3 regions of the Gardnerella sp. DNF01141 genome follow, and region 1 is predicted to be linked to each of the others. Evidence: riboswitches for the same ligand, from Rfam matches in the RefSeq annotation. Region 1 holds a riboswitch; each other region holds the start of a gene.
What was found. Region 1 has a riboswitch for thiamine pyrophosphate ahead of thiM (hydroxyethylthiazole kinase). Riboswitches for the same ligand answer to the same signal wherever they lie in the genome.
Positions count from the first base shown of each region.

Region 2: linked by a shared signal. The riboswitch ahead of thiC (phosphomethylpyrimidine synthase ThiC) and the one ahead of thiM (hydroxyethylthiazole kinase) in region 1 are both predicted to bind thiamine pyrophosphate.
Region 3: linked by a shared signal. The riboswitch ahead of HXT35_RS00370 (ABC transporter permease) and the one ahead of thiM (hydroxyethylthiazole kinase) in region 1 are both predicted to bind thiamine pyrophosphate.

Region 1 is NZ_CP058391.1:670,347-672,620, forward strand. It holds gene HXT35_RS02485 (hypothetical protein) at 1-812, opposite strand, end outside; TPP riboswitch at 1,225-1,334, shown strand; gene thiM (hydroxyethylthiazole kinase) at 1,468-2,274, shown strand, end outside.
Region 2 is NZ_CP058391.1:328,511-330,784, forward strand. It holds gene HXT35_RS01245 (methionine ABC transporter ATP-binding protein) at 1-37, shown strand, start outside; gene HXT35_RS01250 (methionine ABC transporter permease) at 39-719, shown strand; TPP riboswitch at 839-942, shown strand; gene thiC (phosphomethylpyrimidine synthase ThiC) at 940-2,274, shown strand, end outside.
Region 3 is NZ_CP058391.1:112,649-114,922, reverse strand. It holds gene eno (phosphopyruvate hydratase) at 1-1,079, opposite strand, end outside; TPP riboswitch at 1,228-1,343, shown strand; gene HXT35_RS00370 (ABC transporter permease) at 1,333-2,154, shown strand; gene HXT35_RS00365 (ABC transporter substrate-binding protein) at 2,211-2,274, shown strand, end outside.

The DNA of each region.
Region 1 (2,274 bases):
GCTCGAGCGCGCGCATCTTTCAACGCAAGAAATACGCGACCTACACCAATAAAAATAAGCGTAAACACAATAAGCAAATAAGCAACTCCAACACCTAAAGTAGTGGCGTTAAAAGTCTGAGGAGCAAAACCAAACCAGCCTGCAGGAGCACCATAATTAAGGAAATTGTAAGGCGCACGCATTGCGTGAACGCCCCAACGCACACCCGCAAACTCACTAAGAATTGCAGCATAAGCAACATAAGACAAAGGCGGAATCGTAGCAAAATAAATGTGTGCACTGGTTGAACGGAAACGATAGTCAAAAAGTATAAAATCTACGATTGCAAGAAGCGGCGCAATTGCGTGGACACAAAGACTGCTGCAACCGTTGCTCATATACGCACCAACAAAACCTAGCTTATTCGTAGGAGCTAAGAAGCAAAGATAAAGCGTAAATGTGACCGCAATGGCGATTGTCATCATGAATTTAAAAACGTACCAAGCATTGGATTTTGAATCAAACCAAACCGCTAATGACGCTTGAGAATCGGAAGAAGTGTCATATTCTGCAGAATTAGTAGCGCAACTGCGAGCGCGCATAAAAGCTGTAGTATCTAGCACAAGAGAGCCAGCCAAAGCTACACAAATCATAAGATTAGAAAGATTTGTAAAGTAAGTAAAAGTCATAAGACCTTGCAACGAAGCTGCCATTCCGTAAACGGACGCGATTATTGCGATTGCTCGAATTGCTGTGCGCGTGGCGTATTCACGCACATCGAGAGGATTTGCAGCGGCTGTGGTTTGCTGCTCTAGAATGGAATTGTTTGCCATGTTAACTCGCTTTCGTAACGTATGTCGATTAGGTAATGCTTATAAACTACTTACTTACCATATTTATGTTTACACTACCGGAAGGCGAAAATCTGTAGAAAAAGTTGCAAAAATACGGCGCGATTTTTGTAGATACGTGCAATCACTACGCGAACGCAGCGCGACGACTGCGCCAATAACAAAAAACGCGTCTATCCGTTACTAATGCAGCGCGCCAACTGCACCAGTAACGAAAAAACGACGTTATACGTTACTAACGCAGCGCGCCAACTGCAGGAGTAACGAAAAAACGACGTTATACGTTACTAATGCAGAACGCCAACTGCAGGAGTAACGAAAAAACGGTATTGAGCATTACTAATGCAGAACGCCAACTGCGACGTCACTAAGTAGTATGCGAACGATATAGTCGAACTATGGTTCGGAGTGCGCAATCGCCGCAAAATCGCGGGCGGCGCTGAGATTACATCCGTAGGACCTGATCTAGATAGTGCTAGCGAAGGGAAACATTATGACAATAAATAACACTGCAGAAGCAAACAACAGCTCGCAATCAAACTGCGCAAACGAAACAAAAAACTGCGCATCTACTACTAATCCAGCTGCAACATCTGCAAAAGTAGACACACTATTTTCCGTGCGTGCGCGACGCCGAATGTTCCTTAACGACGTTCGCCAATGCATCGAACGCGTACGCGCACAGCAGCCTCTTACACACTGCATAACGAACGTAATCGTACAAGACATAACCGCAAACGCACTGCTTGCCGCAGGCGCCTCGCCAATTATGGTCACAGATCCGGAAGAAGCTCACGCACTCGCACAAATCGCCTCCGGCGTGCTAATAAACGTAGGCACGTTCCATCAGCCAGAAACTTCCGAGTACATGCGCGCAGCTGTTGAAGGATGCGAAAAAGCCGATACCCCATGGGTGCTTGATCCGGTTGGCATTGGCGTGCCAGCACTTGCTCCACGCACGCGCTTTATTCACGAAATTATCAAGCACCACCCTACTGTAATTCGCGCAAACGCTTCCGAAATCATGGCACTTGCAGGCAAAGAAAGTAACGGAAAAGGCGTAGATTCTCACGATAACGTAAACGATGCGCTTCAAGCCGCTCGCGAGATAGCTAAAAAATACGGATCAGTAGTGGCTATTTCCGGCGAAAAAGATGCGATTTACGGCCACGGATGTTTAGCCCGCGTAACAGGCGGTAACAAAGCTATGACCAAAGTTGTTGGCACGGGGTGCGCTTTAGGAGCGCTTGTTGCAGCGTACGTTGGTGCAAATCCGGAACGTCCGCTCGCAGCAACTGTTGCAGCGCACGTGCATGCAGCAGCTGCTGGAACTTGGGCAGCTCGCCAAACCACAGCTCCCGGAACTTTCCGCACGCTGTGGATGGACGCGCTTTCCACTCTTAGCGTAAACGACATGTTTAGTTTGACAAATATTGAGTTCACT
Region 2 (2,274 bases), 340 kb from region 1:
TACCGAAAACTACACACTTGCAGGCGAGGTGAAGTAAAATGCTAGAAACTGCTACACAATTTATTGATAACTATGGCGATTTACTAATTGAAGGCGTGCAAGATACTTTAGTAATGACTTCTGTTGCAACACTTTTAGCTTATGCAATTGGCCTTCCAATTGGTGTGCTGCTTATTATTTCGGACAAAAAGGGCATTTGCCCAAACGCAACTTTAAGCGCTGTTATTGGCTGGATTGTTAATATTGTGCGCTCAGTGCCGTTTATTATTCTTCTTGTTGCTTTAATTCCGTTCACTCGCCTACTTGTTGGCACATCTCTTGGAGTTCCAGGCGCTATTGTGCCGCTTGTTATTACAGCAGCTCCGTTTGTGGCGCGAATTGTTGAACAGTCTTTGGCAGAAGTTGACGGAAGCTTAATTGAGGCTGCACAAAGCTTTGGAGCAAGCAAACTTCAAATTGTGTGCAAAGTGCTGCTTTGGGAAGCTTTGCCTTCGCTTATTCGCGGCGCTGCTCTTACATTCATAACGCTTTTTGGTTTTAGTGCAATGGCTGGAACAGTTGGAGCTGGCGGACTTGGAGATATTGCAATACGTTACGGCTACCAGCGCTACCAGTACGATGTTATGACGGTTGCCGTGGTGCTCTGCATTATTCTTGTGCAGATTGTGCAAAGCTTGGGAGATTTTATTTCACGCACTATAAATCACCACGAGCGCTAAAACTTACAAACTATAACTTTGTAAAACTAAGGCATGTTGTGAAAACTTTACAAAAACAAAGTCTTCGCAACATGCCTTTAATAAAAAGTGCATGTAATCGTGTAAAATGGCTGATAATTCGACATTTGCAGGGGTGCTTTCTTTTAGAAGGCTGAGATAGGCAAAACCTAACCCTTCGAACCTGTTTAGTTAATACAACGTAGGGAGCAACGATTTTAGTATGACCTCGAATTATCCATACGCCTCAATGCGTGATCAGTTCAATCTCACCGCCTGCTTTATTGCAGACCCAAAAGCTTGTAATAATCGTCCGCTTACCGATATTGTTGATGATGCTTTGCGCGCAGGAGCAACGTTGATTCGTTTGCACGCAAACGATGAAAGCGCAAAAGAAATCACAACTATTGCTCGAGATATTGCGCAAATTATTGAAGACAATAACAAGTGTGATTCAGTAACTTTTGTTATTGACGAGCGAGTTGATGTTGCTTGGCAGGCTAGAAATCAAAGCATTAAAGTTGACGGCGTTCACTTAGCTCAAAGCGACATGGAACCTAGAGAGGCGCGCGCTTTGCTTGGCGAGGATGCTGTTATTGGTTTAACAGTTGAAACAGAAAGCTTAGTTAAGGTTATTAACGAGCTTCCAGATGGTTGCATTGACTACATTTGCGTAAAAGCAATGCGAAACCCAGAAGAGGGGCAAGAAAACTCTACTGCCTCTTACGAACTGGAAGCAAATCACACAACGCTGGACGAAGCAAAAATTAATACGATTTGCTCCGCAAGCGATTTCCCAGTTTTGGTTGGCGGAAGAACTCAGCTTGAAGACGTATCTATGATTGCTCGCACAAAAGCTGCAGGCTTCTTCGTTACAGAACCGATTTATGCTTCGCAAACTCCAGAATCAACAATGCATGATTTTGTTGAAAGCTGGAAGTCGGTGCGCCAAGAAAGCAAGCACGGCTACGCTAAGCGCGTAGTTGTTGACGAAAAAGCTTCAAACTCCGAATCTAACGAAACTGCAGAAAAGAAACCAACTTTTATTAACGCTAAAGAAGCAAAAGAAGCAGCAAAGTTAGCTAAGCAGCAGCGCGTAGATATTGCATCACGCGGATGCACTCAGCGAGACAAGGCTCATATTCGCAAAACTACTCCAGTTCATTTTGAATACGAGTACGGTTCTTACGATTTGGAAGTTCCATACACTGAGATTAAGCTTTCGGACACTCCTGGCGTTGGCCCTAATCCGCCTTTTAAGGATTACAATACTGAAGGTCCAAAGTGCGATCCTAAGGAAGGCTTGGCTCCGCTTCGCCTTGACTGGATTCGTGACCGTGGTGACGTTGTGGAATATGAGGGTCGCAGGCGTAATCTTCAAGACGACGGAAAGCGCGCAATTAAACGCGGTAAGGCTTCTAAAGAATGGCGTGGTCGCACTCATAAGCCAATGAAGGGCGCGGATCATCCGATTACGCAAATGTGGTACGCTCGCCACGGAATCATAACCCCAGAAATGCAGTACGTTGCAACACGCGAAAATTGCGACGTAGAGCTT
Region 3 (2,274 bases), 560 kb from region 1:
GTGAAGCCATTCTTGGTTGCAAGTTCAATAGCGTCGAGGGTTTCGGTGACGGAACCAATCTGGTTCAACTTCACGAGCAAGGAGTTAGCTGCACCAAGCTCAATACCCTTAGCCAAACGCTTTGGATTGGTGACGAGCAAATCATCGCCAACGAACTGCAAACGATCACCAAGACGCTTGGTGATTTCTGCCCAATCATCCCAGCCTTCTTCCTGGAATGGATCTTCAATGGAAACGATTGGATACTCGTTGATGAGCTTCTCGTAGTAATCAAGCATGTAAGCAGATTCGCGCTCTTCGCCATCGAAACGATACTTACCAGTTTCCTTGTTGTAGAACTCAGAAGAAGCAACGTCAAGAGAAATACCAATCTGCTTGCCTGGCTCGTAGCCTGCGGCTGCGATTGCATCCATGATGTACTTCAAGGAATCCTCATTGGACTTCATCTTTGGAGCGAAGCCACCTTCGTCGCCAAGACCAGTAGCCAAGCCTTCCTTCTTCAAAACGTTCTTCAAGGTGTGATAAACCTCAACACCAGCGCGCAAAGCATCGCTATAGGTTGCGAAACCGTAAGGGGAAATCATGTATTCCTGAATATCGGTTGCAAAATCAGCGTGAGCACCACCGTTCATGATGTTCATGTTTGGAACTGGAAGAATGTGACCATTGGTACCGCCGATGTAGCGGTACAACGGAAGCTGAGCAGACTCAGCAGCAGCGTAGAGAGCAGCGAGGGAAACGCCGAGAATTGCGTTAGCACCAAGCTTGCCCTTGTTTGGCGTTCCGTCAAGCTCAATCATTGTTTCATCAAGAGCGCGCTGATCGGTGGCATCCATGCCAATAACCTTAGGAGCGATTACTTCGTTGACAGCCTTAACAGCTTCCAACGTACCCTTGCCCTGATAACGGGACTTGTCGCCATCGCGACGCTCCCAAGCTTCTGCTTCACCAGTAGAAGCACCAGAAGGCACTAAACCAACACCCTGAGCGCCATCTTCGGTCTCCAAATAAACCTGAACAGTAGGATTTCCACGAGAATCCAAAATTTCGCGTGCATATACGCTTTCAATAGCTGCCACAACTACTCCTTTATACCTATGGGTTGTGATGACTCTTTTAAGACTAGTGCGTTTTATGGACGTTACATTGTATTTGCAAGTGTTTATGCCGAGAACGTTCACGTGTCGCGAATTTGTGCGTTTTGTCCATGCCCGTGCGCCATAATAGCGAACTGACACGGGGTGCAACTTGCGCATTCATATGATTTTGCGGATATTGCTGAGAATATACCCGTCGAACCTGATATAGCTAGTACTATCGAAGGGATGTCGGATGAATATCCACTTTCGCGAGCGAAAAACTGAGTGTATTGCAAACAGGAAGCAAGCGAATAAAAAAGCAAATAAGCCATTAAAATCTTTTATCGCTTGGATTTCTACAATAGTTATAGTTTTTTGCTGGTTTATTATTACACTCGGTCCTGTTGAAAACCGCGCTTTGCCTTCACCTTTCGAAGTTATTAAAGCTTTTGTAGATTTACACAATGAGGGAATACTGTGGCCGTCTCTTGCAATAAGCGTTTTTAGGGTTGTTGCAGGTCTTCTTTTGGGTATTGCGTTTGCACTTCCTGCCGGAATTCTTTCTGGAGGAAGCGCAATAGGCGAAACAATAATAAACAAGCCTAGCCACATGATACGTTCAATACCGTTCCCTGCTCTAGCTCCTCTTCTTATTATTTTTCTTGGCGTTGATGAGCTTATGAAGATTATGCTTATTGCAGTGGGCGTTTTTGGCCCTATGTATGTAAATATTCGCGATGGTGTTCGTAATATTGATCCTCGCCTTATTGAACTAGCTAAGGCTTATCATATTAAAAAATCTACTATTTTCACCACTATTTTTATGCGCGGAACTCTTGCTAATTTTATGACTGGATTGCGTTTTTCTATTTCCGTCGCATGGGTTGCTTTAGTTACTTGCGAAACAGTTAATTCTTCTATTGGAATCGGCTATATTCTTTCGAGAGCGCAACAATTCTTTAGGCCGGATCAGATGATGGCTTGCATAATTATGTACGCAATTGCAGGTCTTGGATCCGAAATTACGGCAAATATTTTCGAATACTTATTCATGCCAGAACGAAGAATTTCCTAAAAATAAACACAATAAACAAGAAACACAAGATAATAAACACAAAAAAGGAGCCAACTATGGTTAATTTCAAATTAAAAAGCGCAAGCAAGCGTGCTATTTGCGCATTGTGTGCTCTTTGCA